3 regions of the Kovacikia sp. CALU 1929 genome follow, and region 2 is predicted to be linked to each of the others. Evidence: predicted binding sites of a transcription regulator. Region 2 holds the regulator's gene; each other region holds the start of a gene.
What was found. The regulator NtcA, encoded in region 2, controls nitrogen genes in cyanobacteria. The targets are predictions, from matches to a motif close to TTTGTANNNNNNNNTACAAA.

Region 1 (4,232 bases), on a different contig from region 2:
CAGTGGAAATCAAGTAAGGCATGGGAGTCAAAATATGGGCACCATCGATTCCGCCCCCTCCAGAACCTAACACCAGGTTGTCGCGAGTGGCTCCCCAGGATGCCTGCTTCAGCACCTCGACATCCTTCATGCCATACTTTTCAAAAAAGCCCTTCTCCTTGGCAATGATCAGGGGAGCGGCATCGGTTAGAGCAATAAAGCCTAGCTTGGCAGTCGTGACTTCTGGCGCATCTGCCGAGCTAACATTAACCGCTGGTGCTGTGGTAGGAGAACTTGTACCATTAGACGCTGTATTTGAGGAACTACAACCGTGGGCAAACAATGTACCGGCAGCCGTGACCCCTGCCGTAATCATGAACTTCCGTCTTGAAAAGTTAGTCATAGTCTTCTTCCAGTTCGAGTGAAAAAAATAGTGTGTGTTCGGCAAGACCAGCTACGACGACAGCCAGATTGCCCAATCAACCCATGATTGAAATTCAGTCAGTGGTTTCAATCACCAGGGACGATCGCTGAGAAGCCGTTTCTGGCGGCATCTCTGCCCGCTCCTTGGCTCCAAAGTCCTGAATTAACATCTGGCGCAGGATGGGCTTGAGGTCTTCACAGGGAATTCCTTTCCGGGTGCAGGTGCCCAGCTCGGCGTGTTTACCCACCTTGCCGCCGGTATAAATGTCCACCCCTTCTACGGTTTTCCCATCTTTGCGAACTTTAGTGCCCATCAAGCCAATGTCTGCCACCTGGGGTTGACCACAGGAGTTGGGGCAACCCGTCCAGTGAATCCGCACTGGGTTAGGGCAGTAAAGCTCAGTATCCAGTTCCCGAATCAGATCGAGGGCGCGGTTCTTCGTTTCAATCAGGGCAAAGTTGCAGAACTGGTTGCCCGTGCAGGAAACCAACGCCCGATCCAAGGTGCCAGGACTGACAGAAAACCTTTCTAACAACGGCTCCTTGAGCAGCGGCGCAATGCGTGAGTCGGGGACATCGGTAATAATCACGTTTTGCTCAACCGTCAGCCGCAATTCGCCGCTACCGTAAACCTCCGCCAGTCTTGCCAGGTCAAACATATCCGCTGCGTAAAGCCGACCAACGGGAACGTGCAAACCGACATAGTTAAGGCTGGGCTGCTTCTGGGCATGAACCCCAATGTGGTCGCGCTTATTCCACAAAATTTCGTCCTTAGCGGCGGCTGTTTGTAAGGGAAACCCCAGTTGCTTTTCTACCTCGGAGCGAAACTTTTCCATGCCCCACTCATCAATCAACCACATGAGGCGGGCTTTCTGACGATTTGCCCGTAAGCCGTGGTTGCGATAGACAATCAAAATTGCTTCACAGAGGGCGACCACATCCCGTGGATCCACCCAGGCATCCAGGGGAACTGCCGCCTCACAGCGTTTGGCAGAGAAGAACCCACCGACCAAGACGTTGAATCCTAAACTGTCGTTTTTGTAGGCAGGAACAAAGGCGATGTCATTGATTTCGGCGTGGACAGAGTTGTCCCGGCAACCCGCGATCGCAATATTGAACTTGCGCGGCAGGTTGGTAAAGGAAGGATTGCCTTCGCCATTGTTGGTGAGCATATCCTGCACCTTGCGGCACAAGCCACGGGTGTCAATCAACTCATCCGCATCAATCCCTGCGACCGGAGACCCCGTGATGTTGCGGACATTGTCCATCCCGGACTGAATACTGGTTAAGCCTGACTGCTCAAACTTATTGAAAATATCGGGTACATCCTCAATCCGCACCCCCCGTAACTGAATGTTTTGGCGGGTCGTAATGTCTGCAACACCGTCCTCGCCGCATCGTTGCACCACCTCTGCCAGAACCCGCATTTGCCCACTGGTGAGAACCCCATTGGGAATCCGCATCCGGAGCATGAACTTGCCGGGAGTGATCTGGCGGAAGAAAAGCCCCATCCATTTGAGCCGGTGGTCGCGATCGGTTTCATCCATCGCTTCCCAACCAATTTGGGCAAAGTACTCCAGTTCTGTCTTAACCGCCAGACCGTCTTTCTCTGCCTTAAATTTCTCAAACTTGTTCTGACTTGCTGCCGCTGGGACTGTACTGGTCATAATTTCCCTTTTTTCCTAAAGCGTGGGCAGTAATCCAGTCTGCGTACTTCTCAGAGCCAGTTAAGAATTATTTCGATTCCGGCTGCAATTGCTCGTTAAGTACCTCAATGCAGTTAAGTTATGCGGATAGAAGGGTTGAATTCGTATCTGTCGTTACAAAGTATTGCAAAATATGAACTTTTTGCATTCTTCAGATGCGGATCAAGCATGGGATTGGCTGGTGGTAGCGTCGTCTTGATCACTTGCAGGAAGGTTTAAGGCTTACGCATCATTTGCCAAAAGGTTTGCATTTGAGTTTGGTCATCGGTAATGGGTTGATCCGATTACCTTTACCTGCGTAAGCCCAAAGGTAATCGGATGGGGGCGATCGCCCATCGACCCTCGCTACAAATTCAACTGAGTCGTTTCTGTTGAGTAGCTGGCTCCTTCCAGCATTAGGGTTGTAATGGCACCATAGGCATCCACCCAAGCCTGCTTGACATCGGGTGTCCAGTCTTTTCCCAGGTAGGATTCAAACGTCTTTAGCAAAGCCATCCCCACCAGAGGGTAATGTTCTGGTAAAGCTCCATATTCAACATGCTTTGCGCCTAATCCCTTTAAAGCGGAAGTCAACACATCGGGATGGCGCAGGTTTTGAATCACCAGGACCAGGGCATTGAGCAGTTTTCTTTCTTGCGTTGCCATATCTGTATTGGCAAATAATGGTTTGGCAGCAGGATAGTCCGCAAACAGGGTAGTGTAGAAACTAGAGGCAAATTCGCTGGCACAGGGTTTAATTTGCTCGAAACTCTGTTCTAAAAGTTCAGGATTCAGAGACATTGGAGAAGACTCCTTAAAAACTGTTTGTAACCCAGTGGGGAAATCAGAGTCCAGCCGAATCAAAAAGGTTCGTTCTGAATTTACTTTCTCTGCTGGTTATCTAGATTTTTGATCCAGATTGATGTCTAGAGTTGGTTCACAAACAGTTCTTAAAGATTGAACAAGTAAGGCAGGCTGAACGAGTAAAGCGAAGAATCAGAGAAACTATTTCTTGTTAAGGTAAGCAAGTTAAACCATTGAGTCTGTATTCACAATGGCAAATTACTTGGAACAGGCTCAGAAAGCGAGGCAACAAGGCGACTGGTCGCAACTTAGCCAGTGCTTACAGCAGTGGTTGGTGGCAGAAGCGGTGGCTCCCCTGTCAGAGGAGGATTTGGGGCAGGGGTTGCTGCTGGCGCTTACGGTTTTGGAAATGGGAGACTTTCAAGCGCGGTGGGATATCGCAAAAGTTTTTCCAGGATTTGGTAAAGCGGCGATCGCTCCCTTAACTGACCTGTTGCAGGATGAAGATGTCGATCTGGAAAGTCGCTGGTTCGCTGCCCGCATTTTGGGGCAGTTTGACCATGCGGATGCCATCCCAACATTGATTACCATTCTGCAAACGGCTGCGGATGAAGAACTGAGCATGATGGCAGCAGAAGCACTGGCAAATTTAGGATCTGCGGCGATCGCTCCCCTCACCGATCTCCTGGAAGACCCAAGCTCTCGTTTATTTGCAGTACAGGCGATGGCAAGAATTCGCCATCCCGCAACCATCGCACCCCTATTAACAGTGATCAACGATCCCCAACCTGCGATTCGAGCAACGGCAATTGAGACATTAGGTAGCTTCCACGATTCCCAAATTCTGCCTGTTTTGGTTGAGGCACTGACCGATCCCGCCGCAGTGGTCAGACGTGCTGCCGTTGCAAATTTAGGAGTCCAACCTGACTCGACAGTGAATCCCGATCTGGTCAACCAGCTTGCTGACCGCCTGTGGGACTTAAACCTGGACGTTTGCCAGCAAGCCGCGATCGCCCTCGGCAGAATTGGGACGGATGCCGCTGTTGAGGCATTATTCCGTGTCTTGAAGTCTCCCCATACCCCTGACCCTTTGCGGCTAGAAACCATCCGCGCCCTCGGTTGGGCTGAAACAGAATTTGCCCTGGACTGCCTTCAGCAATCCCTTTCCATCCTGGGTCAAACAGAAACATCCCCGATTGTCTACCAGGAAATCATCACGATTTTAGGACAGTGGGCAGCCCCCCAACTCAAACCCCGCGCCAGCCAAATTCTGATTGAACTACTTGACTCAGCCCATCCCGCGATCCCCGATGCCACCCTCCGGCAAGCGATCGCCCTCAG
Region 2 (4,232 bases):
ATAGCGCACATTCATTTCCAGAGCTGCTTTTGCAATCCCCATCACGTTGTAATTGGGGATGACCTTGACTCCTCCCAGGTAAGTGAGCGTGACCACACTGCCCCCTGCCGTCATTAGCGGTTGAGCAGCGGAGCATAGCTTGATCAATGAATAAGCGCTAATGTCCAGGGCGGCTGCAAATCCGGCGCGCGAGGTATTAGCAAAACTGCCTGTCAAATCTTCTTTGTTAGCAAAGGCAAGGCAGTGAATCAGAATATCGAGCTGTCCCCACTTGTCTTTGACGGTTTCAAAGGTTGATTGAATTTGCTCGTCGTCCTGAACATTGCAGGGAAGAAACAGAGAGGGCTGTACTGGCTCTACCAGATCCGCAATCTTTTTAACGCGGCGTTCCTCATCAGGCAGATAAGTTATTCCAATCTTTGCTCCTGCTTGATGGAGCTGTTGGGCAATGCCCCAGGCGATGGAACGATTGTTAGCGATACCAGTAACCAGGGCGTTTTTTCCAGTCAAATTCAGCATAACTCTCAATCTGTAGGTAAGTGGTGAGGTGTCAGGTGTCAGGCTTCGACGTGAGCTTCGACGTGAGCGCTCAGCCGAACAGTGTCAGGTGTTGGGCGTTAGGTGCCTTTATTCTTTTTCGCTTCGTGGACTGCTCTATAGAGAATACTCAAAGATGGGGTATATCGGATAGCAAAGGTGTGCAACATAATAGGGAAATGACGTTTCCCGTCTAAACTGTGGTTGACCTTATAGATGCGCTCGAATCCTTGACTCCCTGGATTAGGGCATTCCCACTTGATTGAGAATGGTGATACAGCGGTTCTCATGCTGATGCGGTACAAGCTGGTGGTTTGTTATGAGTCATTAGTCCCTTGGGGGCAACCAATGACCAATGATCAAGAACGACCAAAAACGTACTTCACAAAGTTGAGAATTGCTATATCGCGTTTTTAAGAACAGTATTTGGCAGAAGAAACGCCAGTATCAAATTAATTAACTGTGGTGATAGCGTTTTTGAATTCAATGAAGTAATGGATAGCCGTAGAATCCTTGAGTCAAACAGATGAGATGTACCTCACCCAGAAAGGAAACGCTATAAGATGTTCTTAAACCATCTGGATTGGAGTTCAGGTGGTGCAAGTCCGAGTTAAATTTAAGCCTTTTTAGACAGCGAAGGGTTAAGGCAGTAGTCCAATATGTAACATCAGGCACAAAAACCTGCGGTGTAGTAAGTTTAAGTGTTCTAAGTTACAGATCTATCATTAGGTTCACTTAACTTAGGGCTGTACCTATTAGTTAACCGGGTAATCTTTTGGGTAGCAGGTAGGGTATATGGTTGTGATGCAAGATAAACCATTGGCATCTGTATTCCGCCAGATGGGGGGCGGGGCTTTTCCACCCGTTGTTGAAACGTTTGAACGGGGTAAAACAATTTTTTTCCCAGGAGATCCAGCCGAGCGTGTCTACTTTCTTCTTAAAGGGGCAGTCAAGCTATCCAGGGTTTACGAGGCGGGAGAAGAAATTACGGTCGCATTACTGCGAGAGAATAGCGTCTTTGGAGTTCTTTCACTGATCACCGGGCACAAGTCCGATCGCTTTTATCATGCCGTTGCATTTACCCCGGTTGAATTGCTCTCAGTCCCAATTGAACAAGTTGAAAAAGCACTGAAGGATAATCCTGATCTATCGATGGTTTTCCTGCGAGGGCTATCGTCCCGGATCTTACAGACTGAAATGATGATTGAAACCCTGGCTCACCGGGATATGGGTTCTCGGCTGGTCAGTTTTTTGCTGATCCTATGCCGTGATTTTGGGGTGCCCAGCAGTGATGGGATCACGATTGACCTGAAGTTGTCTCACCAGGCGATCGCGGAAGCAATTGGCTCCACCCGCGTTACCGTCACTCGCTTGCTTGGAGATCTACGCCAGGACAAAATGATCTCCATCCACAAAAAGAAAATAACTGTTCACAATCCAGTGACGTTAAGCCAGCAGTTTACTTGAGGAGGAGAGGAGAGGAGTTTGTACCCCTTACTCCTTTCCCCTCACTTCCCTCTCCAACCTGTTCCAGGTCAGTTCACCATCAGAGGTAAGATGCCATCGGAGAAGGTGGGCGGGTTGACCAATGTGGTTAGCCGACAGCCCGATCGCCTGACGGGGAGAACAAGTTACCAGGGCGATCGCTTGCTCCACGCTGCAAAGCCCCCATCTAACTAGATTTTGTGCGCCGGTGAGTAGGGGGAGGGTGGTTCCAGACAGGGTGCCATCGGGGAGTCGTGCTGTGCCTTCGTGAACCTCAATCTGGCGGGTATCCCAGGGATAGGTGCCATCGGGGAGTCCCAGGGGAGACAGGGCATCGCTGACTAAAAATATTCCCTGTTCGTAATTGCTTGCTTTGAGCAAAATATCCATCATGGTGGGGGAAACGTGCTCACCATCAGCAATCAGCCCGCAGTAAACGTTGGGGTTGGTGATGGCGGCTCCCAACAGTCCAGGTTCCCGGTGGTGCAGAGCTGGCATGGCGTTAAAAGCATGGGTGACCATAGTGGCTCCCATGCTAAACGCTCGTTGAGCCTGGGTTGCCCTTGCCAGAGAATGTCCCAGGCTGATGGTAATCCCCAAAGACTGGAGATAGGGAATGACCTTGTCGGTCTGATCCAGTTCAGGTGCCAGAGTCATGACCTTAACAAGGCTGGCATAGTCTCCCAGAACTCGTTTGACGTTCTCTAAAGTCAGGGGTAACAAATGTTCTTCGGGGTGTGCCCCTCGTTTCTGAGGATTGAGGAACGGACCTTCCAGGTGAACACCGAGCACTTGAGCAAATTTTGTCTGGTGACACTGGTGAAGGGTGGCAAGCGATCGCTGAATATTCTCGACTGAGGTAGTCACAATCGTTGGTAGAAACCCATCAACCCCCTGGTGCCAGAGAAACTCGCTAATATCCTTGATCTGGGTGCAATGGTCAGGATTGAGGTCAGGAAATGCCAGCCCTAGCGCTCCATTGATCTGGAGATCAACCCCTCCCAGGGAAACCCAATCACCCTCAACATCCAGAGAAGCTGTATTTTCAGGATGGGATAGCAGGGTTGGGGCGATCGCTTCAACCACTCCTTCACGAATTAAGATGTGCTGTAAGCCGTCCTGCCCAACAATGCGGGAATTTTTCAGAATCAAATTCTCAACCATGACACCTGACACCTGACACCTAACACCTTCATTTTCACCGCTTGTGTTCTAATCTTGAAATTGAATCGTACTGACTGGAGAAATAGGGTTTGCAAGTCCAATCGGGGTTAAAACGCGGCAAAGATTACATTGGGGTAGGGGTAGGGGCAGTTATTTTTGAAAACGGACAAATTCTCCTGATTGAGCGTTTGGTGCCACCAGAAGCCGGATATTGGGCGATTCAAGGAGGTGCCGTTGAGTTTGGCGAGACGATTGAAGCGGCAATCAAGCGGGAAGTTAAAGAAGAACTTGGGGTTGAAAGCGAAGTCGTGACACTGCTAGGAGTCACCGACCACATTTTGCCCGATGAAGAAGTTCACTGGGTTGCTCCTGTATTTCTGGTGAAGATTACAGCAGGTACGCCTCAAAATGTAGAAAGCCACAAACACCGAGACTTACGCTGGTTCTCACTCAATGACTTGCCCGATCAGATCACCCTGACAACCCGCTATGCGGTAGAGTTCCTGAAGAGCTACGATAGCAGGAAACAGGGAGTGGAGAGTTGAAAGTAGAGAGTTGGGGCGATAATCGGTAATGGGCGAAACAGTTACCTGACATCAAAAACCATCACCTTACATTCACAGTCCACTGACTACTGACTACTGACTACTGACTACTTTACCAACAACAACTAACAACCTCTCACCCTTCCATGTCCCCACCCCTGATTGGCATCATTATGGGCAGTGATTCGGACTTGCCCACGATGAAGGAGGCGATCGCAGCCTGCGAAGAATTTGGCGTTCTCTATGAGGTGGGGATTGTCTCGGCACACCGAACACCTGAACGCATGGTGGCATATGCCAAAGAAGCTCATCAGCGGGGACTAAAGGTAATCATTGCCGGAGCTGGAGGAGCTGCTCACCTGCCGGGTATGGTTGCGGCATTGACCCCGCTACCAGTGATTGGGGTTCCTGTTCCTAGCCGCCACTTGCAAGGAATAGACTCGCTTTACTCGATTGTGCAGATGCCTGCGGGAATTCCGGTGGCGACTGTGGCGATCGGCA
Region 3 (4,232 bases), on a different contig from region 2:
CTCGTTCCACAGGTCAGGGTGGGCTGGTTTACTATTTTCTGAGCGCTTCAGGTCAAGCCTATCTACTGCCCATGCGTGTTGCTGGGTTTGCGCAACTGGTTCGTCAGGTGCAAGCTCATACAGGGATTGACACAGCGGATGTGCGCCCACTTGCCCAACCCTGGATGTATTTCATTTTGCTGGGATTTACGTGGCTGCTGTTGGCAGTGGATGGCTGGGCGATTTGGACAGCCTTGACCTAGGCGATTTAAGCCACTGGGTGAAATGGCGCAGGGATGACAAGCTTGTAAACTGAAGAAGAGTTTTGCAGTCATTGAGGGCAGCAGTTTGAACACGGCTCATTCTCACCTGCGAGTTGAGGGAGTCAGTTTTGCTCCCAGGCTGCTTTTATCTGGAAAAGCGGCGGCTAAAGTTGGGTTAGGGGCGAGTGAGTTACTGAAAAATATTTCGTTTGAAGTGTTTCGGGGCGATCGCGTTGTTCTGGTGGGGGCTTCTGGGGCGGGAAAAACATCGTTGTTACGCCTGCTGAATCGGTTGAGTGAGCCATCTGGCGGAACGATTTATCTCAACAATCAACCGCTGAACCACATTCCGGTGACCCAACTGCGTCGGCAGGTTGTGCTGGTGTTGCAGGAGTCGAAGTTGCTAGGGATGACGGCAAGAGAAGCGTTGGAGTACCCCCTGGTACTTCAGGGATTGCCGAAAAGAGTCATTCACCAGCGGGTAAATGAGTGGCTGGAGCGGCTACATATTCCATCGGAATGGCTGGAACGGACGGAGCTTCAGCTTTCGGTAGGACAACGGCAGTGGGTCGCGATCGCCCGTGCGCTGGTGCTTCAGCCTGAAATTTTGTTACTGGATGAGCCAACCTCTGCCCTGGATGTGGGACGGGGTGAGTTTTTGATGAAATTGTTGTTCGATCTAAACCAGCAAAGTCAAACGACTATCCTGATGGCAAACCATCAGCTAGACCTGGCAGCCCAGTTTTGCGATCGAGTATTGCATCTGAGTCAGGGAACACTGATTCAGAATTTGTCTACAGAGCAAATCGACTGGCATGAGCTGCGCCAGAGCCTTTTACAGTCAGAGGCGCAACAAATTGAGGAGTGGGGGTAGTCAACCCTACAACCCGTGGAGATGCCGTTATTAAATAATTGCTGCGGTACAAAAAGAGGCACCCTTGAAAATTTCGGGGAGCCTCAATGCCAATCTGGAATTTTGCATAAATCAAGTTTTTAGAGAAATTAGGAGAAAGCAAAAAGCTTACCCAAAATGCTCTGACGGCTAAATAAAGGATTCAAACCAGAAAGTTTTCGGGCAAACTTTAAATTGCCTCCAGATTTTTCTCTCCGGTCCGGATGCGGATGATTTGTTCAACTGGGCTGATAAAGATTTTGCCATCTCCAATTTCACCCGTGCGAGCAGCCACAATGATTTTTTCAACGACCATATCAACCTGCTCGTCTTCAACCACAATCTCGATTTTGAGCTTCTGCAAAAACTCAACGGTGTACTCTGAACCCCGGTAGCGTTCAGTTTGTCCCTTTTGTCGCCCGAACCCTCTTACCTCAGAAACCGTCATGCCGACGATACCAGCGTTGACCAGGGCAATCTTGACTTCATCGAGCTTAAATGGGCGGATAATTGCTTCTACTTTTTTCAAGTTCCACACTCCTTACCTTACATATTGGATGCCACACTGCTATCTAGCATGACACTTTCTACCACCGTCAAAAGCGAATCTTTTGTAGACAAAGATACACTTTTTCTATGACGCGATCGCCCCTTCCGTCAATAGGCGACCGAGACCTTGCTTGACGGATCCGTTAGCGGGGTTTTCTTCAGCTTACCGGCTAGGTAGAAGCGGACGAACAATCAAGAAGCCTGTGCCAAAAGCAGTAACCACAATGACCACAACTGCCAACACCAGCCACCAGCCTCCAACATCGGAGGAGCGAGGCGAATCGGGCTTACGCCTGGGCAGAGACGCTTGCTCTGTAAACAATGGTTTTTGTGAAGGCTTTTGTGAAGCAGGGGGTTCCGGGTGCTCACTTTTTCCCGTCTTTGGTGCAGTAGGCTGCGGCACGGGAGCGGAGGGGGCTTCAAAGTAAACTTCCAAATCTGGCTGGGGTGTATCGGATGTAGCCAGATGACCTGCGTGGTGAGCATCCGCAACCTGGCGCAGTTGCAGAGCCGATTGAACAACCCGCTCAATCTCAACCCGCAGTTGCTGGTTCTGCTGGGTTAGCTCCTGGTTTTGCAGCCTCAATGACTCCACGTTGGTCTTGACGGACTGCAACTCAGTTGCCACTTCCCGATAGATTGAAATTGGAACTGAAGGTGAATAGGGGTTGCTGGTGGAGGGTGCAGGGGATTCCGGCACTTTGGCGCTGGGTTTAGCGTTAGTTCTAGGTGTCATAGCTCGAAGGGTAGTTAGTCGGGCACAATTATGCATGAAATTGAACCGAATGGAACATTCTTCTTGTATTTAGTCAAAAAAATTACTGAAAGTTCCTGCTTCTACTGATGTTGAGTCTGAAATACTAATGGCTTCCAATAGAAATGGGGCAGGCTGTTTCAATCGCCTTGCCCCATTCTTATCAAACTATTGCAGGTAATAGTAGGTGTCAGGTGTCAGATGTCAGATGTCAGGTGTCATAAGGGAAAGGGGACGATTTGACCATATTTTGCGCTGGCTAATCGTCGTTCGCCTAATGGCTATCCCTACATGTACGCCAAACGAATCCCTAATGGATGAATTAGCGGGATGCACCGACTGGCTCTTTTCTAGTGCCGCCATCTTCTGGCTGAACAGACTCACCCTCCAGGAAGGAGCGCAGCATCCACGCCATTTCTTCATGACCTTCCATTAGCCCGGTCAAAAAGTCAGCCGTTCCTTCATCATGAAATTCCTCAGAACACTGGTCGATGTGTTCACGCAAATTGCGAATGATCAGTTCGTGGTCATAGACCAGCTTTTCGACCATGGCAGTTGCGTTCGGAATTTCTTTGGTTTCTTCTTTAAGCGTTGCTCTTTCCAGAAAACCTTGGGCACTGCCAATCGGGTAGAAGCCCAGCATCCGAACGCGCTCTGCGATCGCATCAATAGTTTCAGTCAATGCTTCGTAGTGCTCTTCCCACAGTTCATGTAGAGTGCGAAACTGGGGACCAATCACATCCCAGTGAAACTTTTTGGTTTTAATCAATAGCAAATAGGCATTTGCCAGATCGCTGTTCAACAAATCAGAAACACCTTTGCGCTGCTTATCAGAAAGCCCAATGTTTATCTTATGCATAATCTAGTTTTGGTTCATGGTACGACTCCATCTAATAGTTCAACAAATCAATAACGAATAAGCATCAACCACACGGGAGATATTTAAAACCATAGAAGGATAGAGGACAGAATCAGCCAAATTACCCAAGATGTATAGTTACAAATTGATGATTACACGACTGCTGGGGGTTGGATATGTTTGACGTGGTAGCAGCTTCTGTGAAGCCTCTTATGCTGAACTACAAAGTTCTGGAGTCAGCTTATGAGCTATACCTCTTAGCACCCCAAGGGAGCCATCCTATTATTTCCTTGAGGGAGCTATCCCGTAGAACTGGAAAAAGCTTACTAGAGTGCCGCAACGCGATCGTCGAAGCAAATCAGCTAGGGCGATTTCCGGATTGTGCATTGGAGTCTTGAGCTAACTCAACGATCGCCACCGATTGATCGCGGCTACCAGCTCAAACCGACGGAACATCGCAAAATCGCCTTCTGGTAGAAAGGTAAGTGGGTCGAATCCTTGAGTATCAATCGTTGCCATGATGCGATTGAGGATATCTGGTAGGGCTTGTTTACCGTCTATATCATGCTGCTGAAGGTGGAGCATAGTTGCTGCGATCGCCCGTAGTTGAGCGGTTTCCACAATTTGCTCTACGGCAGACAGGTCGATTTCTTCCTTTCCCAAAACGATAGTGTCAAGATCGCGCACTTTCCGTTTGGGTGGACGGTCATCTTCAGAGAAGGAATTACCCAGGCTCAGGATCCGGGGGGCAAGAGAACCAAATTGTTTCCCGCCTTCGGATACGCGCTCGGTGCTGTATTGTTGGGCGATCGCCTTTGCCTGTGCGGTCACATCCTGGGGTTGAAAGTCCTGCATGGCAATGACGATGTCAGCGACATCGAAATAATCGCCGCTACCACCCATGACCAGAATGGTTGAGATCTGGTGCTCCGTATA

Region 1: the regulator NtcA is predicted to act here: its motif matches at 2,210-2,229, upstream of AC1S52_RS23470 (ferredoxin--nitrite reductase).
Region 3: the regulator NtcA is predicted to act here: its motif matches at 1,745-1,764, upstream of AC1S52_RS12640 (P-II family nitrogen regulator).

The regions. Positions count from the first base shown of each region.
Region 1 covers NZ_JBXBCF010000085.1:22,590-26,821, forward strand. Annotated here, with positions in the region: gene AC1S52_RS23465 (CmpA/NrtA family ABC transporter substrate-binding protein) at 1-382, opposite strand, end outside; gene AC1S52_RS23470 (ferredoxin--nitrite reductase) at 477-2,069, opposite strand; gene AC1S52_RS23475 (globin family protein) at 2,454-2,888, opposite strand; gene AC1S52_RS23480 (HEAT repeat domain-containing protein) at 3,142-4,232, shown strand, end outside.
Region 2 covers NZ_JBXBCF010000075.1:162,440-166,671, forward strand. Annotated here, with positions in the region: gene fabI (enoyl-ACP reductase FabI) at 1-519, opposite strand, end outside; gene ntcA (global nitrogen regulator NtcA) at 1,333-2,004, shown strand; gene nagA (N-acetylglucosamine-6-phosphate deacetylase) at 2,032-3,186, opposite strand; gene AC1S52_RS19225 (NUDIX domain-containing protein) at 3,276-3,731, shown strand; gene purE (5-(carboxyamino)imidazole ribonucleotide mutase) at 3,878-4,232, shown strand, end outside.
Region 3 covers NZ_JBXBCF010000065.1:202,763-206,994, forward strand. Annotated here, with positions in the region: gene AC1S52_RS12630 (hypothetical protein) at 1-242, shown strand, start outside; gene AC1S52_RS12635 (ABC transporter ATP-binding protein) at 328-1,116, shown strand; gene AC1S52_RS12640 (P-II family nitrogen regulator) at 1,325-1,672, opposite strand; gene AC1S52_RS12645 (coiled-coil domain-containing protein) at 1,847-2,419, opposite strand; gene AC1S52_RS12650 (Dps family protein) at 2,760-3,296, opposite strand; gene AC1S52_RS12655 (ABC-ATPase domain-containing protein) at 3,696-4,232, opposite strand, start outside.